One region of the Paenarthrobacter sp. FR1 genome, then DNA from elsewhere that is predicted to be linked to it. Evidence: predicted binding sites of a transcription regulator. Region 1 holds the regulator's gene; the other holds the start of a gene.

Evidence for each region. Region 1 encodes HspR, which represses chaperone genes until heat shock. Its sites were predicted from a motif close to AAGTTGAGTCNNNNNGACTCAACTT; they were not measured.
Region 2: clpB (ATP-dependent chaperone ClpB) is a predicted target of HspR. The motif match lies at 12,562-12,586, and genes of this name have one in related genera.

Annotation. Positions count from the first base shown of each region.
Region 1 is NZ_JBPFSF010000008.1:36,278-51,503, reverse strand. Features, by position in the region: gene ACR30Z_RS15705 (sulfatase family protein) at 1-365, opposite strand, end outside; gene ACR30Z_RS15700 (hydroxyacid dehydrogenase) at 368-1,414, opposite strand; gene ACR30Z_RS15695 (ROK family protein) at 1,549-2,685, shown strand; gene ACR30Z_RS15690 (PQQ-binding-like beta-propeller repeat protein) at 2,749-4,812, opposite strand; gene ACR30Z_RS15685 (NAD-dependent epimerase/dehydratase family protein) at 5,040-5,972, opposite strand; gene ACR30Z_RS15680 (TetR/AcrR family transcriptional regulator) at 6,116-6,847, shown strand; gene ACR30Z_RS15675 (oxygenase MpaB family protein) at 6,865-7,653, shown strand; gene ACR30Z_RS15670 (DUF817 domain-containing protein) at 7,646-8,536, shown strand; gene dnaK (molecular chaperone DnaK) at 8,853-10,718, shown strand; gene ACR30Z_RS15660 (nucleotide exchange factor GrpE) at 10,721-11,380, shown strand; gene ACR30Z_RS15655 (DnaJ C-terminal domain-containing protein) at 11,468-12,454, shown strand; gene ACR30Z_RS15650 (heat shock protein transcriptional repressor HspR) at 12,465-12,893, shown strand; gene ACR30Z_RS15645 (HAD family hydrolase) at 12,890-13,600, shown strand; gene ACR30Z_RS15640 (MurR/RpiR family transcriptional regulator) at 13,608-14,522, opposite strand; gene ACR30Z_RS15635 (phosphoglycerate dehydrogenase) at 14,538-15,226, opposite strand, start outside.
Region 2 is NZ_JBPFSF010000010.1:41,527-56,752, forward strand. Features, by position in the region: gene ACR30Z_RS17830 (DMT family transporter) at 127-501, opposite strand; gene ACR30Z_RS17835 (DMT family transporter) at 504-818, opposite strand; guanidine-III (ykkC-III) riboswitch at 828-893, opposite strand; gene ACR30Z_RS17840 (HutD/Ves family protein) at 951-1,598, opposite strand; gene ACR30Z_RS17845 (phosphoribosylanthranilate isomerase) at 1,697-2,293, shown strand; gene ACR30Z_RS17850 (SRPBCC family protein) at 2,799-3,248, shown strand; gene ACR30Z_RS17855 (YccF domain-containing protein) at 3,338-3,739, shown strand; gene ACR30Z_RS17860 (sialidase family protein) at 3,736-5,394, opposite strand; gene ACR30Z_RS17865 (2-phosphosulfolactate phosphatase) at 5,404-6,180, opposite strand; gene ACR30Z_RS17870 (DUF4031 domain-containing protein) at 6,177-7,046, opposite strand; gene ACR30Z_RS17875 (FAD-binding oxidoreductase) at 7,180-8,514, opposite strand; gene ACR30Z_RS17880 (TOBE domain-containing protein) at 8,749-9,159, shown strand; gene modA (molybdate ABC transporter substrate-binding protein) at 9,156-9,962, shown strand; gene ACR30Z_RS17890 (ABC transporter permease) at 9,970-10,782, shown strand; gene ACR30Z_RS17895 (sulfate/molybdate ABC transporter ATP-binding protein) at 10,779-11,852, shown strand; gene ACR30Z_RS17900 (pyridoxamine 5'-phosphate oxidase family protein) at 11,856-12,473, opposite strand; gene clpB (ATP-dependent chaperone ClpB) at 12,624-15,226, shown strand, end outside.

The DNA of each region.
Region 1 (15,226 bases):
CGGTCGAAACCGAGCCGATCGGCCACGACGTCGTCCGCCAAAACACGCGATTCGTGGTGCACGCCCACCAGCTCGGTTTGGTAGCCGACGGACTTCAGCCTGTGTGCGATGTGGTCCTTCGGTTCTTTGAGATCCCAGCTGAAGGGCTCGTGCGTCAGCCCGAGGACACCGTTGGTCTGGGGATAGGTGCCCGTGAAGAGCGAGGCCCGGGCAGGGCTGCAGTGGGGAGCAGTTGCGAAAGCCTGCTCGAAGAGTGCTGATTCATCGGCCAAGGCGTCCAAGTTGGGGGTGGACACTGTTTCCACGCCATAGCTGCCCAGGAAACGGCCCAGATCGTGGCAATGGATCAGGAGAATGTTCTGCACGGTCAGCCCATCCGTTCGAGGTCGGCGCGGGTGAGGGCGTGTTCCATGGGCTGGCCGCCGATGAAGCGGCGGAGTTCATCAACCACGATCCCGCCGGCCCTGCGCCGCGAGTCGACGGTGGCTCCGCCGAGGTGGGGAGTGAGGAGCACGTTGGGCAGGGAGCGCCAGGGATCGCCTGCAGGCAGGGGTTCTTCGTCGAAGACGTCCAACGCAGCATCAATCCGGCCCGAGTGCACCTCCTTATAGAGGGCTTCCATGTCCACGATGGTGGAACGGGCCGTGTTCACGAACGCGGCCCCGTCCGGGAGCAAGGCGAGTTCGGCAGCACCGATGAGTCCTGCGGTTTCGGGGGTGGCCGGAGCATGGACAGCGACCACATCGCTGTGGGCCATGAGGTCATCCAAAGTGGCGGAGCTGGCCGCGAGGGGATCTCCCGTGGGGATGTACGGATCGAACACGGCTACTTTCGCGCCGAGCGCCCGGCAGGCCTCGATGTAGCGACGGCCCGTCCGTGACGCTCCGACGACGCCGATGCGCGCGCCGGAGATTTCGCGGGCCCTGCTGACGTTGCGGGCGTCCTCCCAGTTGGCGCCTGAGCGAAGGCTGTGATCCAGCTGGTGAACGCGGCGCAGCAGGTTAAGTGTGAAGGTGAGCGAGAGTTCCGCGACCGCCGGTGCCATGGCTGCGCCCGCCTGGGAGATGGGGATGCCGGCGGCCCAGAAGTCTTCACTGACCAGGGCGTGCAGTGATGAGGCGGCGTGGACGACGCACTTAAGGTTCGGAGCCACTGCCAAGTGTTCGGCATCGAGACGGGGGAATCCCCAGGCGGTGATGAACACATCCTTGTCTACGGCAGCGGCGGAGAAGGCACCCAATGACTGGAGTTCGGCAGGGGCGGCTTCGGTGACCTCACCGAGCCCGTCCAGCGCAGCGCGGGTTTCGGGGGAGATGAAGGCCACCCGTTCCGCATCCGGGATGCTCAGCAGGATCTGCAGCCGGGTTGCTGTGGGTGGCGATGATGTCGATGCAACGCCTTTGTTGTTGTTCATGGGACCGAGATTGCCAGTTTCAATATCTTTTGTCAATGACTAAAGTAAGTATCATGGAGAGTGTGAAGGCATCCGGACTGCGGATGCCAGAATGGGGGAGATCCCATGCGACGCGACAACAGGAGCCACCAGCAATGAAGCCACGTGCAGGCAGCAAGGCCCTGATTCGAGAGATCAATGAGGCCTTGGTGCTGGACGTTGTCCGGACACAGGCGCCGGTGTCCCGCGCCAAAATTACGGTCCAAACCGGCTTGAGCGCAGCCAGCGTCACAGGGATTACCGGAAAGCTCATCCAGTCCGGATTGCTGGTTGAAACCGAGATTGCGCCCAGCACGGGTGGCAGGCCCGCACGACTGCTTGAGCTCGGACGCGAAGGTGTTTTCGCGGCGGGGGTAAGGCTGTCCGCTACGGAGGCCCACGCCGTCGTCGTCGATTTGCGCGGTGACGTGGTGGCCACCCACAGCGAGCCGTTGGCGTCCACGGGGCCCGACGAAGCGGCAGCGGCCGTGGCTCGGGCCGTGCGCGCGGCGGCCGGCTCGGTGGAGTCCAGGCTTATTGGGGTGGGTGTTGCCGTTTCCGGCGTGGTTGATCAGGCCAGTGGCTTGGTGCGGCACAGCGGGGCGATGCGCTGGGCAGACATCAAGTTCCAAATGCTCCTTGAAGAAATTTCTGAGCAACCGGTCATCGTTGACAGTTACGTCAATGCCTACGCTCGCGGGCTGCTGTTCGATGACGTTTTCAAAGGCCGGGAGATGCTCATCTTCAGCGTCGGAACCAGCCTGGGTGCCGCCGTCGTGATTGAAGGCCGCATCCAGCGCGGCTTCAACGGTGCGGCGGGGGGCTTCGCCCATTCGCGGGCGATCACCGGACCAGGGCCGGCCAAGCCCTGTCACTGCGGTGCGGACGATTGCTTTGAGACCCGCGGCAGCTTGTGGGGGATGCAGCGTGAGCTGGAGCGGAGCGGCCAGGACCGGGGGATAGACCCCGACGTCGATTCCAGCCTGATTGCCGACGCCGCCATGCACCTGGGCATCGGAATGGCGAACATAGCGAAGGTCATGGGCCCCGAACAAGTAGTGGTTGGCTTTGCGCCGGAGGCGGATCTGGGGACCTTCGCCGAGCAGGCCAAGCGCGCGTTTTTGAATCAGTACAGCCACGCGAATACTCCGTCTCCGTCATTTGATGCAGCCATTGCAGATCCCGTAGCCCTCGCCCGGGGTGCTGCGTGCTCGGTGCTGGCGGGATTGTTTACGGCCAGCCCAACTGGGTAGCAGCAGATGCCGTTTTGAGGGCTCAAAACGGCATCTGCTGCCAATTACATGGGCTTGAAGGGCCTACTTTTCTTTCTTGGGCTTCTTGTCTTGCTTTTCTTTGTCCTTCTTCTCTTTCTTCAGCTTCCCCTCCGGGGACAGGTCATCAATCCGGACCAGGTTGGGGCCTTGAAGCGTATAGAGCAAGCCGTCTTCGTCTGCCGTGATGTGCGGGCCGCTGTACCAGCCACCGTTGATTGCAGCCACCACCACCGTGACCTCGAACGTGGCGGGATCGATGCTGAAGGCCGTGGTGTCGGAGACGCCGTAGACCTTCTCTTCGGTGGCTACCAGGGCGCCGAAGTCCGTGCACACCGCGCTGAGGTCTCCGGTGTGGACCACTTGGCGTGTGGCGAGGTCGATGACGAACAGGCCCGCTGCTTTCCGGGACATGCCAAAGAGGTAGTTGCCATGGATTGCCATAGCTGCGATGCCTTGGGCCTGTCCGGGATCCAGCCGCCACAGCTCCTGGTTGGCCACGGGGTCCCAGGCCACCACAGTGCTCCGGGGGCCGGTTGCGTAGATGTTGTCGCCGCCGAGGTAGGCCACGCCGTCTTTCGTCGCCACAGCGCGAACCATTTGGAGGGCATCGATCGGGTTCACCTTGCTGATCACCTGCGTGGTGGAGGGCTTGTAGGCGGCGAAGCAGCCGCCACCGCCGGTGTCGTTCTGCGCGCCGGCTATGACCAGGCCGTTGACTGCATCCCAGCAGACGTCCAAGGGCCGGTTCTGTCCGGCGGGCAACGCAGCTACCTGGTACGGAAGCTGCCCGGTGGTGGGATCGTAGGCGTAGATGCCCCTGGAGTTGTACTGGCCGGTGTAGAGGATCCCGCCCACGATCAGGGCGTCCTTGGCCTCGCCTGTCGCCCGGAGATAGGACACCTGTTCGGTGGCCAGTTGGTGACGGGCGATGGTTCCGGTGCCGCCCACGTAGACGTCGCCCGCTCCGGCCGCCAAGCCCATGCAAAGCTGCGGTCCGCCCGGCGCCCCGGCCTGCGTGAGGTCATGTTTGACGGCGGTTTTCGCCACGGGGTCCACTTCAATAACGTCGTAAGAGGACACCGTGAGGGCCTTGTTGCCGTAGACATCCAGGCCCCACATGGCACCAACATCTTCCGTGAGGATCTGAGTGATCTTCTTGCTGACCATGTTGTAGGACCACACGCCCGGTTCCTTGACGAAGAAGACGTCGTTGCCCAGCTGCCTGAACATCACTCCGGTCTTGGCGATGATGGTGTATTGGGCGTGGTTGGCAAGGTTGATCAGAACGGATTTTCCTGGCCCCTTGACCCCCACTCCCAGCTGCCCGTTCAGGACGCTGAGGGACGTGACAGAGACGCCCGCGGCTACTTCTGCAGGCAGGATATTGGTGGACGTCTTGGTTGTCCGATCAAACGCGAAGAGGCGTGCCGGGCTGGAGCCGTTGCCGCCGCCCAAGGTGCTGCCGGTGCCGAAGTACACGGTGCTGGCGGTGGCGGCCACTGCCTGGGCAATGGTTGCGCCCGGGTCCGGGATGCCCCAACTTGTCATGGCATTCGTGGTGGGATCGTATTCCCACAGGGAGGGAGCATCGGTGGTTTGCCCGCCGCCGGCGAGGTAGACCTTTCCATCAGGGGCCACGGCCAGTGCGCGGATGTCACGGTCGCCGGTCTCGCCGACGCCGACCGCAGGAACATTGGGTGTGCTGAGGTCCCAGCGGTAGAGGTTCGGCTTTCCATCAATCCCGTCGCGCAGCACGCCTGCGTACACGTAACGCCCGGTGGAGTCAGCAGCCAAGGCCTGGATGCTGTATCCCGAGCCGAGATCTGTCCGGGACGTGATGGTGCCTGTTGGGAGGTGGTATCCGATCACCCGCACCGGGTTCAGATTGCGGGATCCGATGTAGACCGTGTCGCCCACCAGCAGCGAACTCATGAGCGAGAACTGGACTACTGCAGGCCCCAGATCAGTAATCTGCGGGGTACCCGTGCTCTTCTTTTGGGGCGCGGCATGGGCGGCGCCTGAGGACGTTGCTGACAGTGCTACGGCAAGTCCGCCGATGCCCCCGGTCTGCAGCAATTGACGACGATTGATGGCGAATGTGGACATGGAAGATCTCCTCATTGAGTATCCCGTGTGGCATTAATAGTGGGGTGGGTTGGTGCCGTCCGGGACGCTCCGGATACGTCCTGTGCACTTCACTCAGGGTTTCAGCCACGAGCAGGGAAATCCATGATTCGAACATTTTCAGACATCCGAAGGTTTCAGTGAATCGCCCACCCAACTGACTGGCATTAGTGGTTGTTTTCAGCGCTCAGAACAACCACTACTGCCAGTTAGTTGGGTAGCCGGGCAGCGTCCTGCCACCAGGCCACCGCTGCCGCTGCGGCCTCGGGCAGGGGAGTCGGTTCCAGGCCCAGGAGCCGCTGGCTTTCGGTGGAATCCATCACGAACGGGCGCTCGAACTGGTACAGCAATTCGGCAAGCTCGCGCATGTCCATAGAGAATAGGCCCGCCACCCGCAGCACCCATCCGGGCACGGCGCTCACCTTGGGTGCAGTCACGCCGGCGGCCGCCGCGTGCGCTTCGGCTATTTCCCGCTGGGTCACGGCGGCGCCGGTGGGGGCATGCAGCACGCGGTTCCAGAGTTCCGGCTTCTTCGCCGCAGCGATCATGGCGGCTGCGAGGTCCGGTACATAAGTAAAGGAGTGCGGCTGGCGGGTACTCCCTATGACCTGCACCGCCTTGCCTGCCAGGATGGGCGTCACCATGCGCTCGCCGGCATGCGCCATCTTGACTCGCGGCCCAAAGAAGTCGCCCGCCACAACACTTACGGTGTCCGCTGCATGTGCCTGCCGCGCGTTCAACAGCTGGGTTCGGACCCCGCGTTTTCCGCCTGACACTTGGCGCGGTCCAGCCTCCGTCATAACGCGGTCCGGCTCGCTGTACGAGTAGAGGCTTTCAGGAAATACGACGACGGCGCCCGCGGCTGCCGCTGCATCCATCACCACTTGCTCGGCCTGGGGGAGTTCGGCTGCCCAGGCCGCGGCGCGGTACGCCGAACCGTGGATGCAGTGGAACACCGCCTTGGCGCCCTGTACGGCCCGGGAAACCTGGCTGGGATCGGAGGCATCCACCCGCATCCGATCCACCAAATGATGGTCCGGGCCGCTGCCCGAGCGGGTCAGGATGCGGACTTGGTGGCCTTGCTCGGCGAGCTGTTCGGCAATGGTGTAACCCACCGGTCCTGCTCCAGTGACGACGTACATGAGGTCCTTCTTTCGGGAGATAACGCTCTGGATTGAAAGCGAGAGCAGTGCTCTCTCAATTCAGGGTGATCGATTATCCCCTCAAAGTCAAGAGCAATGCTCTCATTTGTTGACAGCGCTCTCTGTTATGGCAAGCTGGGGGCATGACGCCCGCCGAAGCAATCAAGGCCAAGCCCCCAACTCCCCGCGAACGTGCCCGCGCGCAGACCATCGCCGACATCATCCGGCTCGGTCGCGAGCACCTGGCGCTCCATGGCGCAGCAGCCCTTTCCCTGCGTGCAGTAGCGCGGGACCTGGGTGTCGTATCTTCGGCCGTCTACCGGTATGTCGAGAATCGGGATGAGCTTCTCACGCTCCTGCTCATCGACGGGTACAACGAGCTCGGCGACCAAGTGGACACAGCCGTTGACGCCGTACCGGAGGATGATTTCCCCGGACAGTTCAAGGCCCTTGGCGTGGCAGTCCGTGCCTGGGCCCTCCGTGAGCCGGCCAGCTATTCGCTCCTCTTCGGCAGTCCTGTTCCCGGGTATCAGGCTCCGGGCGAGCGCACCACCGTCCCGGGTACCCGTGTGATCTTTCGTCTGGTGGGCATCTTCGATGCCGCCTACCGCGCAGGTGCCCTGGACGCCCACGTGAGTCCCGCCGTCGTGATTCCTCCCGCCCTGGCCGAAGACCTGGCCGCCATCCGCTCGGAGATGAACCTCGCGGCGCCGGACGCTTCGCTCGCACGGGGCGTGCTGGCGTGGACGTCGGTGTTCGGGGCTGTCAGCTTTGAGGTCTTTGGGCAATATGGTCAAGACACTTTTAAAGCCCGCGACCAACTTTTCGAACATCAACTTGGCGTGCTTCAAGGCGTCGTGGGGCTCCAAGGCTAGGGCGCTACAGTATTCAGATGGTTCGTGGACTTGCTGACATCGGTGCTGAGGGCGTCCTGCTCGCCGGTGCGGGGAGGGCGATCCTCCTGCAGATCGCCGATCCCAAAGTGGGTCACGGCGTGGCCGAGCACAGCAACTTCGCGGAGCGCCCCATGGACCGGCTTCGCGCCACCATGACGTACGTGTATGCGGTGGTGTACGGCTCGGAGGAGCAGCTGAAGGCCGTTCGCCGCGCGGTCAACAGGGCGCACGCGCCGGTCCGGCGGAGCCCCGATGCCACCTCCGCGGGCTACAGCGCGTTCGACGCCGAGTCTCAACTATGGGTGGTGGCTACCCTCTACGACACCGCCGTGACTGTTTATGAGCAGGTTCACGGACCGCTCGACGACGAGACTGCCGACCGTATTTACAGCGAGTACGCGCGGATCGGAACGGCTCTGCAGCTTCCGGCGACGATGTGGCCAGTTGATCGGGGCGCGTTCGCGGCGTACTGGGACGCGCATGTCAGCAAACTCCAGCCGGACGCCAAAGCACTGAAGGTAGCGCAGGAACTCCTCTACCCGGCGGCCGGGCCGCAACTCCTCCGTTTGGCCATGCCCTTGGCACGGTTCCTGACTGCGGGTCTGTTGCCGGACCATCTTCGGGAGGGTTTCGGGCTTGACTGGGGGCCGGGGCAGGCGCGCCGGTTCGATCGGACCATGCGGATGGTGGGCAGGGTCTATCCTCGCTTGCCCCAACGGATCCGCCACTGGCCGCGAGACTACTACCTGGGCCAACTCGGGTCTACCAAGGCGGACCATGCGTAACTCCACGTCCGTGGAACAGTCCATCGACGATCTCGCGCACCGCTACCTGGACCGAGCCCCCGGAGGACGCGCCCGGGCGGGACTCACCGAGTTCGTGGTGTTCGGGCTGAAGCAGGCGTGGGCTTGCGTGTTCGGTGCAGCGTTGCTCGCCGTGATCATCGCAGCCCGCCTCTGGTATCCGGACAATGCCGCGTTGGCTCGGAACGACTTCCTGACCATTGCCGCGATCGTCATCCAAGTGCTCATGATCAGCTTCAAGCTGGAGACGCTGCGGGAGTTGCGGGTGATCCTGCTGTTCCATGTGGTGGGAACGGTGATGGAGCTGTTCAAGACGGACGTTGGCTCGTGGGCTTACGAGGCCGAGGGTTTCCTCCGGATCGGCGCGGTTCCCCTGTTCAGTGGGTTCATGTACGCGGCCGTGGGCTCATACATGGTGCGGGTCTTCCGGCTGTTCGATCTCCGCTTCGATCGGTATCCGCGGCGATGGATCACGGCCATTGTTGCGGCGGGGATCTACGTCAACTTCTTCTCGCACCACTACATCCTTGACCTTCGCTGGGTGCTGCTTGCCGCCGTCGTGCTTGTTTACGGGCGGTGCGTGATGCACTTCCGGGTGTTCCGCCGCCGCTTCAAGATGCCGATTCTGGTGTCTTTCCTGCTGGTGGCGCTGTTCATTTGGTTCGCGGAGAACATCGGTACGTGGTCCCGCGCGTGGCTGTATCCGAACCAGTTGGAGGGCTGGCAGGCGGTCTCCATCGACAAGCTCCTGGCATGGTTCCTGCTGATGATCATCTCCGTGGTCCTGGTGGCGTGGGTCTACAAGCCGGAACCGCTCGACGCCGCTGACGCCACCCAAACGGCTGACGCCGCGCATATTCAGTAGTGACACCCGGATATGGGTGCCGCCACTCCGGGTGACTGGCGGAGGGCATTTTGCGTGTCCTGAGGCTTCGTCTGCCAGTTCACCGTAGGCGAAACCACCCCATTTTGCCGCGTGATTCTGCGGGTTTCCGGGCCGTGATTCAGAAAGTTGAGCGTACTAGACTCAACTTTGGATTGACTTAAATCTGAGGCTGAGTACAGTTGAGTGCAGAACGCTCAACTAGCCGATTGTTGAGCAGGCTCCCAGCACGTAAACCGCCCAGCGGACCGTTGCCAGGCGCGATCTCCAACATCGGCCATTGAAAGGAAAACAAGATATGTCACGTGCAGTAGGTATCGACCTCGGAACCACCAACTCCGTGGTCTCTGTTCTCGAAGGTGGCGAGCCCACCGTCATCGCCAACGCAGAAGGCGGCCGCACCACGCCGTCCGTCGTTGCGTTCTCCAAGTCCGGCGAAGTCCTGGTGGGCGAAATCGCCAAGCGCCAGGCCGTCAACAACATCGACCGCACCATCGCTTCCGTCAAGCGCCACATGGGCACCGACTGGAACGTCGCCATCGATGACAAGAAGTACACGCCGCAGGAAATCTCCGCGCGTATCCTCATGAAGCTCAAGAACGACGCCGAGAGCTACTTGGGCGAAGAGGTCACCGACGCTGTGATCACCGTTCCGGCCTACTTCAACGACGCCGAGCGCCAGTCCACCAAGGAAGCCGGTGAAATCGCAGGCCTCAACGTCCTCCGTATTGTCAACGAGCCCACCGCGGCTGCACTGGCTTACGGCTTGGACAAGGGCAAGGAAGACGAACTCATCCTGGTCTTCGACCTCGGTGGCGGAACCTTCGACGTCTCCCTCCTCGAGGTTGGCAAGGACGAAGACAACTTCTCCACCATCCAGGTCCGCGCAACCGCCGGTGACAACCGCCTCGGTGGCGACGACTGGGACAACCGCGTCGTCGAGTGGCTCCTGAGCCAGCTCAAGGTCAAGGGCATCGACCTCTCCAAGGACAAGATCGCCCTCCAGCGTCTCCGTGAAGCTGCAGAGCAGGCCAAGAAGGAACTCTCCTCCTCCACCAGCACCAACATCTCCCTCCAGTACCTGTCCGTCACCCCCGACGGCCCGGTTCACTTGGACGAGCAGCTGACCCGCGCCAAGTTCCAGGACCTCACCAAGGACCTCCTGGACCGCACTAAGAAGCCGTTCCAGGACGTCATCGCAGAAGCCGGCATCAAGGTTTCCGACATCGACCACATCGTCCTCGTCGGTGGCTCCACCCGTATGCCTGCTGTCTCCGAGCTCGTCAAGGAACTCGCTGGCGGCAAGGAGCCCAACAAGGGCGTCAACCCGGACGAAGTTGTGGCCGTTGGTGCCGCACTCCAGGCCGGTGTCCTGAAGGGCGAGCGCAAGGACGTTCTCCTCATCGACGTCACCCCGCTGTCCCTCGGCATCGAAACCAAGGGTGGCGTCATGACGCACCTCATCGAGCGCAACACGGCTATCCCCACCAAGCGTTCCGAGACCTTCACCACCGCTGACGACAACCAGCCGTCCGTGGCCATCCAGGTCTTCCAGGGCGAGCGTGAATTCACCCGCGACAACAAGCCGCTGGGCACGTTCGAACTGACCGGCATCGCTCCGGCACCCCGTGGCGTCCCGCAGGTTGAGGTCACCTTCGACATCGACGCCAACGGCATTGTCCACGTGTCCGCCAAGGACAAGGGCACCGGCAAGGAACAGTCCATGACCATCACCGGTGGCACGGCGCTCTCCAAGGACGACATCGACCGCATGGTCCGTGAAGCCGAAGAGCACGCTGCTGAGGACAAGGCCCGCCGCGAAGCTACGGACACCCGTAACTCCGCAGAGCAGCTCGCCTACTCCGTCGAGAAGCTTATCGCCGACAACGACGACAAGCTGCCCGAGGAAGTCAAGACCGAGGTCAAGGCCGACGTCGACGCCCTCAAGTCCGCGCTGGAAGGCACCGACGACGCCGCTGTGAAGACTGCGTTCGAGAAGCTCCAGGCTTCCCAGACCAAGCTTGGCGAAGCGATCTACTCGCAGGCCGCTGCAGCTGACGCTCCGGGTGCCGGTGCAGAAGGCGCTCCCGCTGGTGACAAGGCTGCCGACGATGAAGACATCGTTGACGCCGAAATCATCGACGAAGACGAAGCGAAGAAGTAGTCATGCCTCACCACGGCAACGAAGCAGAGCACTCAGAAGGCAACGAGCCGCGCAAGCCGGTTATTCGTGACAACCGCAAGGTTGACCCGGAAACCGGGGCGGCCCGTCACCCCGAAGGCGAAGCTGCGGCTCCCACCGAAGGCAATGCCGCTCCCACGGACGGCGACGCCCTCTCCCAGGCTGAGGAAATCCTCAACGGGGTAGAGGTGCCGGCTGAGGAGTCGGTTGCCTCCGGTGCCGCGGCTGAAGCCCAGGCAGCGGAGCTCCGCAACGACCTCCTCCGCCTTCAGGCTGAGTACGTCAACTACCGCAAGCGCGTCGAACGCGACCGCGCCGTAGCAGGAGAGATGGCCGTCATCGGCGTCCTGAACTCGCTGCTCCCGGTGCTGGACGACGTCGACGCCGCACGCCAGCACGGTGACCTCGAAGACGGCCCCTTCGCCGCCATCGCCACCAAGCTGGAAAACGCGCTGAAGACGTACGGACTGGAGCGCATCGCGGACACGGGTGTCGAATTCGACCCCACCATCCACGAAGCACTCATCCAGCAGCCCGGCGAAGACATCGAGGTTGACACGGTCAGCCAGGTGCTGCGCTCCGGATACCGCTCAGGTGAGCGGGTCCTGCGTGCAGCCCAGGTGATCGTGGCTGTCCCGGCTTAGTACCCTTCGAGATGGCAGTTCGTGACAGTGTTTCATTGAAACATTGGGATGAACTGCCATCTCGTTCCCAATCGAAAGGAAACGCTCTTGGCCAGCCAGGACTGGGTTGAAAAGGATTTTTACGCGATCCTTGGTATCGCCAAGGACGCGTCCGACGCGGATATCAAGAAGGCTTACCGCAAGCTAGCCCGGCAGTACCACCCGGATACGAATTCCGGGGATGCTGCTGCGGAGAAGAAGTTCAAGGACATTTCCGAGGCTTACTCGGTGTTGTCGAGTCCTGAGGACCGGCAGCAGTATGACGCCATCCGTGCCATGGGCGGCGCCCGGTTTGCTCCGGGTGCCGGTGCTGGACGCGGCGGTGCTGGAGCCAACGGCGGGTTCGAGGACCTGTTCGGCGGCCTGTTCGGTGGCGGGCCGGGCGCTCGTCAACCTGCGGGCGGCGGAGGTGGCATTCCGCCCGAGTTCGCTGACCTGTTTGGTGGCGGCTTCGGAGGTGCCGGCCAGACCGGGTTCCAGCGGGCACCGCAGAAGGGCTCAGACCGCAATGCGACGACGTCCATCTCCTTCGCCGGCTCCATCAAGGGCACCACGGTGAGCCTGCGTGAAAGCAACGGCAACGTGATCGACGTCAAGATCCCAGCAGGCATCAAGGACGGGCAAAAAGTCCGTCAGCGCGGCAAGGGTAACGTTGGGCCGGCCGGCAATGGCGACCTCATCATCACGGTGAGCGTGAAGCCGCACGACTTCTTCCACCGCGACGGCGACAACATCCGCATCCACGTGCCAGTCACCTTCGCGGAAGCGGCGCTTGGCGCGACGATCGAAGTACCAACCCTCGACGGCGACACCGTCAAGGTTCGCGTCCCGGCCGGAACACCTTCGGGTCGCACCCTCCGGGTCAAGGGCCGAGGCGTGAAGACGTCCAAGGCGACCGGAGACTTGCTGGTGACAATCGACGTCGCGGTTCCTCAGAACCTCAACAAGGAAGCGGAAGAAGCCGTCAAGGCCTTCGCTGCTGCCACCACCGACGCCAACCCGCGTCACGATCTGGCCGCGAAGGCCCGGTTGTAAGGAGGCGGCCATGGGCATCGACGTCAACCAGCCGATCTTTGTCATCTCCGTTGCTGCGGAGCTTGCCGACATGCATCCGCAGACGTTGCGCCAGTACGACCGCCTGGGCATCGTCTCGCCCAGCCGTGCGCCCGGCAAGTCCCGCCGCTACTCCCAGAACGACGTCAACAAGCTGCGGGAGGTCCAGCGCCTCTCGCAGTCCGGCGTCTCGCTGGAGGGCATCAAGCGCATCCTCGACCTTGAAAACCAGGTCGCCGCGCTGCAGTACCGCGTGGCTGAACTGACGGAGGAGCTCACACGCCGCCGTACGCCAGTGGACGCCCGCATCTTTGCTGCGGGAGCCGCGGGCGACGTCGTCAGCCTGTCCCGCGGGCAACGGCCCCGGGCACGATCGCAGGCTGTTGTGGTGTGGCGTCCGCGGGCGGGGGAAGGCCGATGATCCCTGCGCCAACCCGGCTGGAGAAGTCCGCAGGCGTTCCGTCCGCCTTGATGGATGTATTCGGTTCGTGGCGTCCGCAAGCAGTCGTTTTCGACTGCGATGGGCTGTTGATGGACACGGAATCTCTCTGGGTGCAGACGCAGCGCATTGTGTGTGAGGACCTCGGCGTGCATTTCGATGCAGACCTCCAACACCAACTGGTGGGCTTACCTGCCAGCCGCATTGGCCCGTTGATGGCCGAACGCTCCGGGACGGACCCCGACGCGGCCATCACACGACTACTCGATGTGAATGAACGCCTGGTTAGTGAATCCGGTCGGCCGATGCCCGGCGCCCGCGAGCTCGTGACAATCCTTGGGGCAAAGGTTCCCCTCGCTGTTGCGAGCAACTCTGCGCGACGCATCCTGGATGTGGCTTTGGGCCGGGGTGGTTTCGACAGCGGGTTCGCCGCCACGGTGTCCTCGGACGATGTGCCTCGTCCCAAGCCGGCGCCGGATATCTATCTGGCTGCCGCTGCCGCCGTTGGCTCCCGTCCCGAAAATTGTCTGGTCTTCGAAGATTCCGAGGCCGGTGCCTCAGCGGCCGTTGCGGCCGGAATGAAAGTCGTTGCAGTGCCCCAAACGGCAAGCCAACGGCCGCTGGCCCATGCCCTCTGCGATTCGCTGGAATCCGTTGAGTTGCTGGCATGGGTAACGGCTTGGAAGTAAAGAAGGGCTAAGAGTCCGGTGTGCTCCGGCGCGACTGCCGGATACTGCTCTGGTAGGTGTCCTTGAGCGTCTTGACGGTGGCGTCGTAGTGACGCGTGGCGAAGGCGGCGTACAGGATGTCGATGACAAGGAGCTGGCCCCATTTGCTGGTCACGGACTCACCGTAGAGTTCGCCGCCGCTGGGAACCGTGGCCGTGAACAGGGCGATGTCCGCGTGCTCAAGCAGCGGTGATCCTTCCGTTCCGGTGATGGCCAGGGTTGCTGCGCCGCGTTGCTGTGCCAGGTGAAGTGCCTCGATGATGGGCGTGCTTTGGCCGGAGTCGCTGATGCCAATGAGGAGGTCGCCCGGGGCAAGGATGGTAGCCAACATGACCTGGATGGTGGTGTCCCGGTACAGCATGCATTTCTTCCCGGCGCGGGTGAAGCGCATCACCGCTTCTTCGGCGGCGATGCTGGAGGATCCCATGCAGCAGAAAACCAGCGTGTTGGCGGCGTCGATCATGTCTACTGCGCTCTGGATGGTTTCCACGTCCTGGCGCTGGCCCGTACGCCGCAGAGACTGAATGCTGCTGCGCTCTACCTTGCCCACGATGTCCGCAGGAGTGTCTCCTCGGTTGACGCCCTCGTACACGACATCCGAGGCCGCCGTTTGCTCCTGTGTGGCCGCCTTGGAGATGAACGTAGCTTCGGCCAGTCCCAGCAGCAGCGACTTGTAGCCGTCCACGCCGAGTTCGCGCACAAAGCGGGACACCGTTGACTCACCCACTCCAGCGGCCAGAGCCAGTTCGGTGATGGTCATGGCCTGTGCCTGCTCCGGAGATTTCAGCACGGCCTCTGCCACAAGACGGAGCGACGGCGGGAGGTAGGGCAACCGCGCCGAAATTCGGTGCAGCAGTCCGCCGTCGGTAAAGGTCTCCGTCATGTGGCAGTCTCCGGTCTATTGCTGAGTGGCCAGGGCCTGAAGCAGGTTGTCCACGGCCGCCCAGGTGGCTCGGTCAACGCTTTCCCCAGTGTATCCACCGATATGCGGTGTCGCGACGACGTTGGGATGCAGCACCAACGCTGTGGGCCCCGGCGGTTCGGTGGCGAAGACATCCGTGGCTAGGAATGCCACCTGCCCGGAGTCCAGCGCTGCCAACACCGACGCGTCGTCCACCAGGGAGGACCTTGCCGTGTTGACGATTCCGGTGCCCGGCTGCAGCAATCCAATGGTTGCGGGGCGGATGACCGGCTCCTCGGCGGGAGGCATGTGCAGGGAGATGATGTTGCTGGATCCCAGTACTTCCTCCAGTGTTTCCCAGGAGAAATCATCGGACGGACGGAATGATTCGAGCGGGTACGCATCGAAGGCGAGGACCTTCATGCCCAGTCCCAATGCCATGGTGGCAACCCGGCGTCCGATCTGCCCGCAGCCCACGAGCCCCAGCGTGAGGCCGGAAATTTCCCGGCCCGGACGCCGTGCCCACTGGCCTGCCTTGAGCTGGTGGTCGTGCCACGGGATGCCACGCACCGCGGAGAGCATGAGGGCTATGGCGAGTTCGGCAACGCCCTGGGAGTTCGCGCCGGGAGCGGTGAGGACGCTGATGCCTTGCCGTTTGGCGGCGTCGACGTCGATCGAATCGATCC
Region 2 (15,226 bases), on a different contig from region 1:
ATGGCGCGCTGGGGTATTCCTGCGTGGCGTGCGTGGCGTGGCCGATTCGATGGATCGCTGCGTACCGTGCCGTGCGAGCGGCATGGTCTGCAGCGATCCATCGAAATGGAGCGCAGGGACCCGCCGCTATTCGGTCTTGGCTACGGGTTTCTCTGCGGGCAACGCCTTCAAACCGGCGGCACAGCCCACGATTCCGGCGATGAAGAGGAGTTTCAGCGGGCTCGCCGATTCCACGCCCGTGATCATGGCCCAACCAACAGTCAGGGCCGCACCGATACCCACCCATACCGCGTAAGCAGTACCGAGGGGGATGCGCTTCACTGCGATACCCAGTCCCAGCATGCTCAATACTGCGGTGACCGCGAAGACCAGTGTGGGCATGAGTTGCGTGAAGCCATTGGAGAGCCCCAAAGCGGTGGCCCACACGGCTTCGAGGAGCGCCGACGCCAGGAGGATGGCCCAGAAGATTCCGTTACCGGTGTTCTTAGTGTTCGTTGTCATGGCTATGCCACCACCTTCAGGCCGACCACGCACGCCCCGATGCCGGCAAGCAGAAGCAGCCGGGCCGTCGTCGCACGTTCAACTTTGGTGACCATCGCGTACGTCGCAGTCAGCACTACGCCGACTCCAACCCACACGGCGTAGGCCGTGCCCGTGGGGATGGATTGCATGGCGATTGCCAGCCCGCCCATGCTGGCGATCACGGATACCAGGAAAACCACTGTGGGGACGGGTTTACGGAAGCCCTTGGAACGATGCAGAGCTGCGGCCCAAACGGCTTCGAGTGCTCCGGAAAGAATGAGAATTATCCACGACATGACATTTCCTTTGGCCAGTCTTGTCGCGTGCCGGGTACTGAACCGTCGTCCGGAGGTTCCAGAGGGGAACCTTCATTTCAGGCTAGCAACTCCCGCGCGGGGTGGCCACTTCTGGTGGTTAACGTCACCAACTCAGGCGTGAGTGGGTTCCACGTGGTCGATTGAGATCACTGCAACAAAACCGCGGCCGGAGATCTCGGGGCTGCGGGTGTCCGAGCCGACCACGGCGTCGTACCGTGACAACTCAACAGGTTCCCCGGGGCTGGTTGGGGAGACGCCGCCGTCGGACTTTTCCTCAGCAGCCGACTCTTCCTCGACTGCGGCGCCAGGCGCAACAGTCGCCTTTCCCTCCAGCAGGATGGCAAGTTGGCCTTCGAAAACGGGGTGCGCGCGCTTTTTGGAGATCTCAACGATGGACGTGTAGCCCTTGAAGGCGCCTGCGCGGGCGATGACGTTCAAGTCCCGGATGTCCCCTGTGGGAAGCGTGGCCGACGATGCGGCCTCGCCGGAGAACCGGAACGGACGGTATTTCTCCAGCGGATGCTCAGAGCCGTCCACGGTGAGGAGTAACAGTTCGCCGTCGATGATGGTGATGACCCGCTCCATGCCCGGGAAGGTGGAGAATTCTCCGGCTTTGGAGACGTCGGCGATGCTGACACGCCAATCCCATGCGCCGTCCTGCGCCGACGCGGCCTTGGGATGGCTGGCGAGTTCGCGGGTCACCCCGCCCCCGTTGCGCCACGGTTCGGGATGGATGTCGGCAAAGCGGATGATCTCCATCCGACCAGCCTAGTGGTGGACGCCGCTTCTGCGTTGGCAACGTGGCTTGCTAACGTCATATGTGGAAAACGTTGTTCGGGTAGTGAGGGAGGGGCTGGATGTTCGTCAAAGTGTGCGGCTTGAGCACGCCCGAATCAGTGCGTGAGGCCGTCGACGCCGGTGCGGACGCCGTCGGTTTCGTCCTCACCACCAGCCCCCGGGAGGTCAGCCCCGACCAGGTTCGCATCCTGCTCCCGCTGGTGCCCGCCGGGGTTCGTGCCGTGGGTGTTTTCCGGCATGAAGCCGCCGCCGATGCCGTGGTTGTGGCGCGGGTCGCTGGGCTTGGGTGGGTGCAGTTGCACGGACACCGGACCGCTGACGACGTCAAAACAGTGCACGACGCCGGGATGCGGCTTATCCGGGCCGTCACCATGGGTGCCTCCCTGGACGAGTTCGCGGATCTGGGTGAAGACGTGTTCCTGATCGACGCCGCAGTGCCGGGGTCGGGAGAGTCCTGGGACTACGCCTCTGTGCGGGAGAAGGGGCTCGACAACCGGGAGTGGCTGCTCGCCGGTGGCCTGGAACCCGGCAATGTGGCCTTCGCCGCAGCCGCTGCCGGGGCTTGGGGAGTGGACGTTTCCTCCGGCGTCGAGTCCTCGCGGGGTGTGAAGGACCTGGCCAAGATCCGCGCGTTCGTCCAAGCCGCCAAAGCCTGACCCTCTCTCACGTCCCGTTGGTTTTGTGGCGGCCCTTTCTCACGTCCCGTCGGTTTTGTGGCGGCCCTCTCTCACGTCCCGTTGGTTTTGTGGCGGCCCTCTCTCACGTCCCGTTGGTTTTGTGGCGGCCCTCTCTCACGTCCCGTATCCGGGTGCCCGCCGTTTGGTTTTCTGAGACAGCTTGATGGGAGACGGTGTATCGGATGGCCACGCCCAGAGAAGTGATGTGAGAGAGGGGTGGTGGGGACTGGTGGGGATGTGAGAGAGGGTTGGTGGGGACTGATGGTGATGTGAGAGAGGGTTGGTGGGGATGTGAGAGAGGGTTGGTGGAAACGTGCGATTTAGTGAGAGAGCGTCGGGCTGTCAGCGGCACCCCATAGAATCGCTCCCAACAGCACGATTCGCCCGAAACCACGGAATCCATGGAATCCACCGAACCACGGAAACCACCGAAACCATGGAATCAACCGAAACCACGGAAACCACGGAAAACAGGAGTCAAGCAATGAGCACGGAACAGTACACCCTGACCATGACCCGCGAGTTTGACGCACCCCGCGAGACGGTTTTCGAAGCGTGGATGAACCCGGATCTGCTCACGCAGTGGTTTGGGCCGGCAGACATGGACGCTCCCCGGGACAAGATCATCATCGAGCCCCGGGTGGGTGGAGTGTGGCAGGTGGTGATGGGGTGGACCGACGAGAATGGCCGGCAGGAAGCGCCGATCGAGGCCGTCATCAAGGAGTTGGACGCTCCCGCCCTTCTGGTGTCCACCGCGAAGGCCGCACCTGACGCCGATCACGAGTTTGAAGAGATGCGCCTCGAATTCGAAGATCTCAACGGCCGCACGCGCATGCATCTGACGCAGAGCCCGTTCGCTTCAGAGGACTGGGTTGAGATGACGCGCGATGGCTGGGGAACATCGTTCGACAAGCTGGACGCCCTCCTGGCCTAAGCCTGTGGCCGCGCAACGCGTGTAAGTCAGGGAAGATTCAGGGCAGACCCTTAGGCTTTCTGTCAGACCCACAAGGGAGAATGAAGACTATGAAAACGATCCTTAACGTCATCTGGCTTGTCTTCGGTGGGTTCTGGTTGGCCTTGGGTTACTTCGCGGCCGGCATCATCTGCTGCGTGCTCATCGTGACCATCCCTTGGGGCATCGCTTCGTTCCGGATCGGCGCGTACTGCTTGTGGCCCTTCGGCCGGATGGTGGTCGAGAAGCCGGGCGGCACGGGCGTGTTCGCGCTCTTGGGTAACGTCATTTGGTTGCTGGTGGCCGGAATTTGGATTGCCATCGGCCACGTGGTCACGGCGTTTGCCATGGCGATCACCATCATTGGCATCCCGTTGGCCATCGCCAACCTGAAGCTGATTCCGGTTTCGCTCATGCCGCTGGGCAAGCAGATCGTGCCTACCAACCAGCCGTTCGTCAGCACGTACCGCTAGGACGCAGCAACCACTCCGGTGCGCAGATTGAAAAGGAACGTCCGCTCCACACGCACGCTTCCGCCGTCGGCCTCCGCCGCGAAGGTAAGTTTCAGCGCACCGTGCTCCAGGTCCGACGCCGTGATGGTGTAGGTCGGCGTGAAGTAGAGTGCATGCTCGCCGGGCAGTAGGTCCGCGGGTGGGAAATCGCCCGCGTTCTGGTGCGGTCCGAGAAGTACGACGCCGGTAGCCGGCTCAGTGCCTGCGTTGCGGACGCGCCCGGTGAAGGCGAGGATGTCCCCGGCTTTGTAGCCCGGGATGATGGGTCCGTAGTTGAGGTCCTGGGCTTCCCGGGTGCCGAGAACCTGGTCACCGGCGTAGCCCTGCCCGATTTCCTTCCATGTTTGGACATCCCATTGACCGTGGCTGTTGGACGGGATCACGTGGAACTCTCCGGCGTTTTGCCACACCGTGGGCCTGCCTGGGGTTACGGAGCGCAGCTCCATGTCGAAGACCAGGCCCGTGGGCCCGGGAGCAACCAGAGGCTGCGCGGAAAGCTGCCCTGTCAGCTGCTCGGCCGGGATCGAAGCAAACACGATCTCCGTGTAACCCTGCCGTTCGTAGAGCACTCCGATGTTCCCGTCGGGGAGCCGTGTCACCGTCGAATAGGCCGAGCTTCCCGGGCAGACGAGCAGCTTTGACGGCCAGGTGGCGCCGTTGTTGGGGGAGAGGCTCAGCACGGTGTTACGACGCAGATGAGGGTCCTGGTTGTTGCTCGCGAGAAGCCAGGATGTAGTCTCCGGCGCTGCGAACGCAACATGCGGCACTCCGTCGAAGCGCGTCAGGGATCCGTTGTCGCTGGGATCGGGCAGGTCCGGAACAGGCTGCAACGGGCTCCACGTTTGGCCGCCGTCCTCGGACACGGCGGCCAATCGGCACGGTGTGCCCCTCGAATGCAGGAGCAACCGGCCATCGTCCAAGCACGCCACTTTGTTCTCGTTTGGCCCCACCCCTGAGGTGCCCGGACCGATCAGCTCGCCCAACTGCCACGTCTCGCCGTGGTCATCGCTGAACGCCGAAGCGGCCATGATGGCACCATCCACCAGCAGCACATACTGTTGCACCAGCCGGCCCTCAAATGGTCCGGTGTGGATGTGAATGCCCTGTCCGGCGGCGGCGAAGAGGCCGGTGATTCCGCCGGTCTTGAGCTGTGGGGTGAGCCGGCGGTGCTGCCAGGTGTCGCCGTCGTCGTCGGAGAAGCTGACGTCCGCATGCTGCACGTCGTTGTCCGGCTCCAATCCGGCAACGGCCTCGAAGAAGCCTGCGTGGGTCCCGGCTGCGTGGAACATAAAGATGCGGCCGGTGTCGGCGTCAACCAGCAGGCTTGGATCGCCGAAGCCGTGGAGTCCCGCACCGGTACGCACAAGCTGCTGCGGCTCCCAGGTGATCCCGTTGTCGTAGCTGCGACGAAGCAGGAGGTCGATGGGGTTGGGAAGGTCGTCCAAGTTGGGCCGTCCGTCATAGGCAGCCAGGATTGTTCCCCGCATGGTGACGGCCAAGGCTGGGATGCGGTACTGCCGGTAACCGCCCACGCCGCGCGCCGCCAGGACGTGTTCCACATCGGGGACGGCAAGGGGAACGGCAGAGTGGGAGGAACCCAAGAGGTAGGAGGTCACACCTCTATGCTAGCTGGCCGCCAACACCCCCCGATAGGCACCGTCCTGCACAAGAGCAATTGCGGAACCTGCGTCCAGCTCCGCTGCCATGACGACATCGTCCGCATAGCCGGCGTCGATCAGTTCCCGGCCGCTGGAACATCCCCGCAAAACGGCCGCAAGATGAGGTTCCGCAGCGTCAAACGCCGCAGCAGCAGCTGCCGCCTCCGGGGAAAAGTTGTGACGCCCGGCCGCCGCGAGGCCGGCAATGAACGCGCCGGCTCCAAGTTCGTCCTCCAGTGCCGGGCGCAGGCTACCGTTGCCCCACTTCTCACCCGCGGCGATGACGGCAATAACGGCACCATGAGGCAGTGTGGCGTGCACCCAGTCTGCCGTGGCAGCGGCGTTGCGCAGTGAAACCGCGACCACCTGACGGGCTGAACCGGCCAATTCATGGCTGATGGTGGACCCGTTGGGGGAGGGCAGAACCACCCGCTCAAGTACCGGCGCAGCACGGAGGCTCACGGGCGACAAGCTCAGCCCTTCCGAGCCCCGCGGTCCGGCCAGCGAGGCACGATGGTGGGCCGCGAATTCACTCGCCCCCGCATCCCTCAATGGATACGGAAACACCACCGCCCCGCGATCCACGGCAACGCTCACGCACGTGGTGAATGAGAGGACATCAACCACCACCGCAAGGTCAGCGCCCGGCACCACCGCCCGGGCGCCGTCGAGCCCCCATTCGAACCGGACCGAGTACGGGAGCTGCCTCTGCGGCGCCCCGGGTTCGCTGAGGACACCGCTCACGCGAGTTCGCCGGCAAGGTTGCGGCGGGCGGCGTCGAGCCACAGAGCCTTGGCGCGTTCGCCATGGAACAGTGGGTCCAGGCCCAGCAAATGACGCACGACGGCGGCGCGCCCCTTCGCGAAGTCGTCGTCGCTGACGTGGGCGTAGTCTTCGCGGACGGCGGCCAGATACCGCGCGTAGGACTGCTCGTCACCTCCCAGCACGGAGAGGTCAGCGTCGCAGAGGAGGGCCCCGGCGTGGTCACCTGGCTCGGGACTATGGGTGGCCGTGAGCCGCACCAAGCGGGCTACTTCGGCTACGTCTGCGGGAGCCAAACCGGCAGCCGTGAGCCGGTTCTCTGCCAGTTGTGCGGACTCTTCCTCGTCCTGTCCGGCCACTCCTTCATACACGGCGTCGTGGAACCAGGCCGCCAGGGCAACGGTCCGTGCGGGCAGGGCGGGTTCGGTCAGGATGTCCAGGGCTTCCACTACAGCCAAGAGATGCGTGCGGCTGTGGTACTTCCTGCCATCTTCACCCCAGCGTTCCAGCAGCTCGAGGCCTAATTCCTCGTGCCCGGGATAGGTGCTGTTCCAGCGTTCCATTAACGGGACAGTCAGGGCCTTGCTCCGTTCCCGAGCAGGGATCCGGAGCCCGCTGGCGATGAGTTTGCGGACCAGGATACGGGCTTCCACGGGGATGGCGCCGGCGAGGACAAGGTCGTCGTAGCGGCGTTCCGGGACATCATAGTGGTCTCCGTCGAAGGCCCTCTCCGGTACTCCGGCAGCGGCCGCGAAGGCGTGCAGCTCGTCCAGCGACGTGTCCGAAACGAGGTGCGAAAACACGGTTCCGTGCGCTGGCCACAAAGGGGGATCGACGTAGATGGCCATGGCCAAAGTGTAGTCCCGGACGATCCTTCCCAGTTGCCGGCCATCGGGACGTCTACCGCCGTGCTGCCGCCCCGGAAACCCGGGCTTCACTGCCCGCGCTGTCCACGGCAACTGGGAAGGAGTGTGGGGAAACTCAGCGCTCCGCCGGCAGGATGTTCTGGTTGCCGCGGAACACGTTGTCAGGATCGAACTCGCCTTTTACCAAGGACAGCCGGCGGTAGTTCTGCTCTCCGTAGGCGGCCATGATCCTGTCCTGGCCCTCGTCGCCGATGAAGTTCAGCCACACGCCGCCCGTGGTGTAGGGGGCGATGTCCTGGCGGAACTGCTTGACCCAGGCTTTGGCTTCCTGCCCGCCCTCCCGGGTCTCCGACAAGCCGAACGGGTGGCTGACCCATGCTGCGCCGCGGTGCTGTAACGGAGTGTTCGCGGCAGCAGGTCCGGAAACGGCTCCGCCCCACCGCGCCACCAACTGTTGCGAGTGGGCTCCGGGAAGCCGGTGGGCAGAGTCCACCAGAAGGTCCAGCGCGTCATCGTTGAGCTCATCGTGGTAGTCGGCGCTCCAATAGTTGTAATGGTCTGGAGGGTCGTCGATCATGCACTGGAAATCCGCGTATCCCATGGGCGAGACCAGATCCACGGAGGGGCCAAGGTCGCGGAACGGCTTCGCGTGCTCTTCGCCGGCCTCCACATCACCCGCGTAAAGGTAGGCCATGCCGACAGCGAGCTTTCCCACCATGTCCTCCGGGACGAACTCTTCCGGCGGAGCGGTGAGGTACACGAGGGCTGTTCCGACGGCGTCGGGAGCTTCCAATGCGATCCCGCGGAAGGCACGGGAGAGCTCCGCCGCGTCGTCTCCGGGGAACAACATGAGTCCGGCCATGATGGTGGGCCCGAGATCGTGCAATTGGAACGTCAAGGAGGTGGCGACGCCGAAGTTTCCGCCCCCGCCGTGGAGGGCCCAGAACAGCTCCGGATTCTCATCCCGGCTTGCGGTGACCCGGTCGCCGGCGGCCGTGACCAGGTCAACGGAGAGGAGGTTGTCGCACGCGAAACCGTAGGAACGCTCCAGCCACCCCGAGCCGCCGCCCAGGGTGAATCCCGAGACTCCCGTGGTGGAGGCGCGCCCACCCGTGACGGCCAGTCCATACTGTTGGGTGGCGCGGTCGAACTCGCCCCAGGTGAGTCCGGCGCCGGCCGTGGCGGTCTTTGCCTCCGGATCCACGCTGATGGACTTCATGGGGCGGACATCAACCACCAGGCCGTCGTCATTGGTGGACATGCCGGCCACCGAGTGCCCGCCGGACCTTACTGCCACGTCCAGATTGTGGTTGTGGGCGTAGCTGAGGGCCTCGGCAACCTCCCCGGGATCAGAACATTTGGCGATGACAGCCGGCCTGCGATCGATCATCGCGTTGAAGAGTTTCCGGGCCTCGTGGTAGTTCGGGCTGTCCGGACGAATCCATTCCATGGGACGCTCCTTCGCGCCTAAGACTCTCCCCTAGATCAGGGTACGGCTCCACCTTCCCGGGGACCATGGGTAGCGCAAAGAAGTACGACGGCGGGCGCACCCCTCCGCGGCCGGCGCACCACTGCGTACGGTCGCGTCTGGCGGGACCGGGCGCGGCTGGTCCTGAGGGAGTCACATTTCGTCTGCGGATCATTCGATGCCAATAAACCGCATTTACGGAACTACAATCATTCCATGCCGCAAATACGAATTTCAGAAGCCGCTCGCTTCCTGGGTGTCAGTGACGACACCGTAAGGCGTTGGACGGAAAATGGGACGCTGACCGCGCAGAAGGACGGAGCGGGCCGGCTTGCCGTGGACGGGCTGGAACTGGCCACGCTTGCCCGCGACCAATCCCACCTCCCGGACGACCCCTCCCGATCCGGAAGTTCGGCGCGGAACCGCTTCGTCGGCCTGGTTACGGGAATCACCGCGGACAAAGTCATGGCCCAGGTGGAGCTTCAATGTGGCCCGTTTCGGGTGGTGTCGCTCATGAGCAGTGAAGCCGTCAGGGAGCTGGGACTGGAACTCGGCTCAGTGGCCACCGCCGTGGTCAAGGCCACCACCGTCATCATCGAAACACCGCAGGGAAAGAGCATCATATGAGGACCCTTCACCTGAAGACGAGCATTGTGGGCATCTCCGTGGCGGTGGGCTTGGCCGGCGTCCTCGCTGCTTGCGGCACCACGGCCCCCGCCGCGGCACCATCGGGCACCAGCGGCAGCGCCCAGTTGAGCGGGACAGTGACCGTCTTTGCCGCAGCCTCGCTCAAGGCCACCTTCACCCAACTGGCCAAGGATTTTGAAGCCAAGAACCCCGGCACCAAGGTCGCGCTGAGCTTCGCAGGCTCCTCGGACCTGGTCACGCAGATCAGCCAAGGTGCCCCAGCCGACGTTTTCGCTTCCGCCGACACCAAGAACATGACCAAGCTGGCCGACGCCAAACTCGTGGAGGGTACCGCGACAAATTTCGCCACGAACGTCCTGGAGATTGCCGTCCCACCCAGCAACCCGGCGTCGATCTCTTCCCTTGCGGACCTCGCCAAGCCAGGCGTCAAAGTAGTCACCTGCGCCAGCCAGGTCCCCTGCGGCGCGGCAACGGACACGGTTGAGAAGGCCAGCGGCATCTCCTTGACCCCGGTCAGCGAGGAATCCTCGGTGACCGATGTCCTCGGCAAGGTCACCTCGGGCGAGGCCGATGCTGGCCTGGTCTACGTCACGGACGTGAAGGGGGCCGGCGACAACGTCAAGGGCATCCCCTTCCCGGAGTCGGACAGGGCCGTGAACGTCTATCCCATCGCCACGGTCGGTACCAGCAAGAACAAGGAACTGGCGGCGGCGTTCATCGCGGCGGTCACCAGCGAGGCTGGCAGCCAGGTCCTCAGCGACGCTGGTTTTGGCGCACCGTAGGACGTCCATGAACAGGCAGAGCACCTCCGGCTACCACGGCATCCCGCGATGGGTCTATGCCGTGGCGGTCGTGGGCGGCCTCTTGGTGATTCTTCCATTGGTGGCGATGGTGGCGAAGGTCAACTGGCCGCAATTCATTCCCCTCATCACGTCCGAATCCTCGGTGGCCGCGTTGGGCCTGAGCCTGCGAACCTCCGCGGCCAGCACAATCCTCTGCATTGTGCTGGGCGTTCCGCTGGCGCTGGTTCTTGCCCGCGGCGAGTTCCCCGGACAGCGGCTCCTCCGCTCGTTGGTCCTGTTGCCGCTGGTGCTGCCACCCGTCGTCGGCGGTATTGCGCTGCTGTATACGTTCGGGCGCCAAGGCCTCCTGGGGAAGTCCCTGGAGTTGGCGGGTATCCAGATCGCGTTTTCCACAACTGCCGTCATCCTCGCGCAGACCTTCGTGGCCTTGCCGTTCCTGGTGGTCAGTTTGGAGGGTGCCCTGCGATCGGCCGGAAACAGGTACGAGGCCGTCGCGGCGACCCTCGGTGCGCGACCCACCACCGTGCTTCGCCGCGTGACGCTCCCGCTGGTACTGCCAGGGCTGGCGTCGGGCGCCGTGTTGTCCTTTGCCCGCAGCCTGGGGGAATTTGGCGCCACCCTGACGTTCGCGGGCAGCCTGGAGGGAGTTACTCGGACCCTTCCGCTGGAGATCTACCTGCAGCGTGAGAGTGATGCTGACGCCGCCGTCGCACTGTCCCTGGTACTGGTGGCGGTCGCCGTGGCCGTGGTGGGGCTCAGTTATGGTCGCCGACGCAACAGTGCGGAGGTCCAGGCATGAGCTTCGAGCTGCGGGCCAGCCTCCGTGCCCGGAACTTCGACGTGTCGCTCAGCCTCGCTGACGGTGAGACCGTGGCCATTCTCGGTCCCAACGGCGCGGGCAAGTCCACGCTGCTGGGTGTGATCGCCGGGCTGCTCCGGCCGGATTCCGGCACGGCGAAAATCGGAGGGAGACCGCTGTTCAACCTCGACGGCGGGACTCGCCTGTGGAGCGCGCCGCACCTGCGTGGCACGGCTTTGCTGGCCCAGGAGGCGCTGCTGTTTCCGCACCTGAATGCCCTGGACAACGTGGCGTTTGGTCCGCGCAGTGCCGGTGTTTCGAAAGCGGCCGCGCGGGAGTCGGCAGGTCATTGGCTGGCCGAAGTTGACGCACTGCCCCTGGCGCACCGCAAGCCATCCCAGCTCTCCGGCGGGCAGGCTCAGCGCGTTGCCGTGGCTCGTGCCCTGGCGGCCCAACCGGAATTGCTGCTCCTCGATGAACCTATGGCAGCCCTCGACATCCATGCAGCACCGTTGCTCCGCCGTGTCCTCAAACGGGTGCTCAAGGACCGGAAGGCCATCATCGTCACGCACGATGTCTTGGATGCCTACATGCTCGCGGACCGCGTGATCGTGGTGGAGCAGGGCCGGATTGCCGAGGCCGGACCCACCCGTCAGGTCCTGGAGCGCCCCCGGAGCCAGTTCGCCGCCGGACTGGCGGGGCTCAACCTCGTCACGGGGGTCATCTCGGGCGAGGGAATAACGACGCCGGATGGCCGGGTTTTCGCCGGCCAGCACGATCCTGAGTGGTCACCTGTGTCCGGCCAGGCGGGCGTGGCCGCGTTCCCGCCGTCGGCTGTTTCCGTCTTCCTGGGCGATGTGCACGGAAGCCCGCGGAATTCCTTCGCGGCGACCGTTACGGACCTTGAACCGCACGGCGACCAGATCCGGGTGCGTGCCAGCACGGGTTCATCGGCACCGGCCCTCTCCGCCGACATCACGCCCGCGGCATCGGCCGATCTTGGCCTTGTTCCCGGGATGGACGTGCGGTTCGTGGTCAAGGCAGCGCTGGTGTCGGTCTACCCGGCCTGACGCCTACTCGCGGTACATCCGCTCGGCGTACGACCGTCCGTAGTAGTCCTCGAGGTCTGCCAGCGGGGTTTCGGGCTGCGTGTAGGCCTGGGCGAGCTTTGCGATGCTGGGCAGGTCGCCGGGGTTCCACGTCTCGGGCTGCCACAGCCCACTGCGCATGAAGGCCTTGCCGCAGTGCGTGAACACTTCCTCCACGGAAACCACCACAGCTGCGCGCGGACGGTGCCCCTTGACCACCATGAGTTCGAAGAAGTCGGCATCGCGGACAATACGTGCCGTGCCGTTGATCCTCAGTGTGTCCGTGCGTCCGGGGACCACCGAGAGGATGCCGACATTCGGGTTCTCCAGGATGTTGCGGAAGCCGAACGCGAGTTTGTTGCCGGGCCGTTCGGGGATGGCGATGGTGTGGTCGTCAAGGACTTGGATGAAGCCGGCCGGGTCCCCCTTGGGCGAGGCGTCCACGTGACCCTGCGCGTCCGTCGTCGAGATCACGCAAAAGGGGCTCGCTGCCAGCCATTGCCGGTCGAAATCACTGAGCGAGTTCCGCACCTTTCGGCGCACGCGGTCCAGGGGAAGGCCGATCAGTTCTTCAAGTTCGTCCACGGTGGAGATTGAGTCCATGGCCCCAGCCTAAGCTGCGTTGCTACCCGGCAGCTCTGGACACTGGTTTCGCCGTGGGCAAACATGGAACACAGTGGGCCAAAAATCAAAGTTGAGCGTAGTAGACTCAACTTTGAAAGTATTGGTTCAACTCCAGAAAGGGAGCACTCTTTGGACGTCAAATTCACCACCAAAAGCCAGGAGGCCCTTTCTGCGGCCGCCATGAACGCCTCAACTGCCGGCAACCCGCAGCTTGAGCCAGCCCACCTGCTCAAAGCCCTCATGGACCAGCGCGAAGGCGTGGCCGTGGCACTCCTGCGAGCTACGGGGGCCGATCCGGATGCCGTCAGCGTGCAGGCCAGCTCTGCCATCAAGGCGCTTCCGTCGTCGTCGGGCAGTTCGGTCCAGCAGGCGCAGCTGTCCCGCCAGTCCATGCAGGCCATCCAGGCTGCCCAGAACGAGGCCGACAAACTTGGCGACTCCTTCGTCTCCACCGAGCACCTGCTGCTGGGCCTCTCTGCCGGAAGTGACGCCGTCGGAAAGTTAATGCGCGACGCCGGTGCCTCCCACGAAGCGCTGCTCGCCGCCCTGCCTGGTGTCCGAGGCGACAGGAACGTCAACTCGCCAGACCCGGAAAACACCTTCCAAGCACTGGAGAAGTTTGGCACCGACCTCACCGCGGTGGCCCGCTCGGGCAAGCTGGACCCCGTCATCGGGCGTGACAGCGAGATCCGCCGCGTCGTCCAGGTCCTGAGCCGCCGCACCAAGAACAACCCCGTGCTGATCGGCGAGCCCGGCGTCGGCAAGACGGCCGTCGTCGAAGGCCTCGCCCAGCGCATGGTGGCCGGCGACGTCCCGGAAAGTTTGCGCGGCAAAACGCTGATCGCGCTCGATCTTGCGTCCATGGTGGCCGGCGCCAAGTACCGTGGCGAGTTCGAGGAACGCCTGAAGGCAGTCCTTGAAGAGATCAAGAACTCCAATGGACAGATCGTCACGTTCATCGATGAAATCCACACGGTAGTGGGTGCCGGTGCCACCGGCGACAGTGCCATGGATGCGGGCAACATGCTCAAGCCCATGCTGGCTCGTGGCGAGCTGCGCCTCATCGGTGCCACCACGTTGGACGAGTACCGCGAAAACATTGAGAAGGACCCTGCGTTGGAGCGCCGCTTCCAGCAGGTGTACGTTGGCGAGCCCAGCGTCGAAGACACCATCGGCATTCTCCGAGGCCTCAAGGAACGCTACGAGGCGCACCACAAGGTAGCCATCGCCGACTCTGCCTTGGTGGCGGCGGCAACGCTCTCCAACCGCTACATCTCGGGCCGCCAGCTGCCGGATAAGGCCATCGACCTCGTGGACGAGGCCGCGTCACGGCTCCGGATGGAAATCGATTCCGCCCCTGAAGAGATCGACCAGCTCCGCCGCGCCGTCGACCGCTTGACCATGGAGGAACTTGCCCTCCAGGGCGAGACCGATCCTGCGTCGGTGGAACGGCTGGCTGCGCTCCGCGCGGACAAGGCCGACAAGAACGAAGAACTCAGCGCACTGAACGCGCGCTGGGAAGCTGAGAAAGCAGGCCTCAACCGTGTGGGTGAGCTGAAAGCCAAGATCGATGAACTCCGCTCGGCAGCGGACAAGTCCCAGCGTGAAGGCGACCTTGAGTCGGCGTCGCGGATTCTTTACGGTGAACTGCCCGCCCTGGAGCGGGAGCTGAGCGCCGCTGCTGAGGAAGAGTCCGCCCGGAGCGAGTCGAAGCCTGAACTGATGGTCGCGGAAGACGTGACCGCTGACGACATCGCCGAGGTCATTTCAGCGTGGACGGGCATCCCTGCCGGCCGCATGCTTCAAGGCGAGTCGCAGAAGCTGCTGCATATGGAAGAGGAACTCGGCAAGCGCCTGATCGGCCAGAGCAAGGCCGTGCAGGCTGTCTCCGACGCCGTTCGCCGTGCCCGTGCAGGCATCAGCGATCCCAACCGGCCCACGGGTTCGTTCCTGTTCCTTGGTCCTACCGGCGTGGGCAAGACCGAGCTGGCCAAGGCCCTGGCCGACTTCCTCTTTGACGACGAACGCGCCATGATCCGGATCGACATGTCCGAATACAGCGAGAAGCACGCCGTCGCCCGCCTGGTGGGTGCCCCTCCGGGATACGTCGGCTACGAGGAAGGCGGTCAGTTGACGGAAGCTGTCCGTCGCCGTCCGTACTCGGTGGTGCTGCTCGATGAAGTGGAGAAGGCCCACCCCGAGGTCTTCGACATCCTCCTGCAGGTTCTGGACGACGGTCGTCTCACCGATGGCCAGGGCCGCACCGTGGACTTCCGCAACACCATCCTGGTGCTGACATCCAACTCCGGAAGCCAGTTCCTGGTGGACCCGTCGCTGGATGCCAGGGCCAAGCGCGAGGCTGTGATGGCCGTGGTCCAGGCATCGTTCAAGCCTGAGTTCCTGAATCGCCTGGACGAGATCGTGCTTTTCGATCCGCTGTCCGTCGAGGAACTTGCCCGGATTGTGGAGCTGCATGTCGCCGAGCTGAGCAACCGGCTCCGTGATCGCCGCCTGAGCCTGGAGGTCACCGACGGTGCGCGCGCCTGGTTGGCGATGTCCGGCTTCGATCCCGCCTACGGCGCCCGGCCACTGCGCCGGCTCGTCCAGCGCGAGATCGGTGACCGCCTGGCCAAGGAAATCCTGGCCGGCGAGATCAGCGACGGCGATACTGTGCTGGTGGACACCGCAGCTGACGTGGACGAACTCACCCTTGAGGGGTTGGAAGCGCTCAC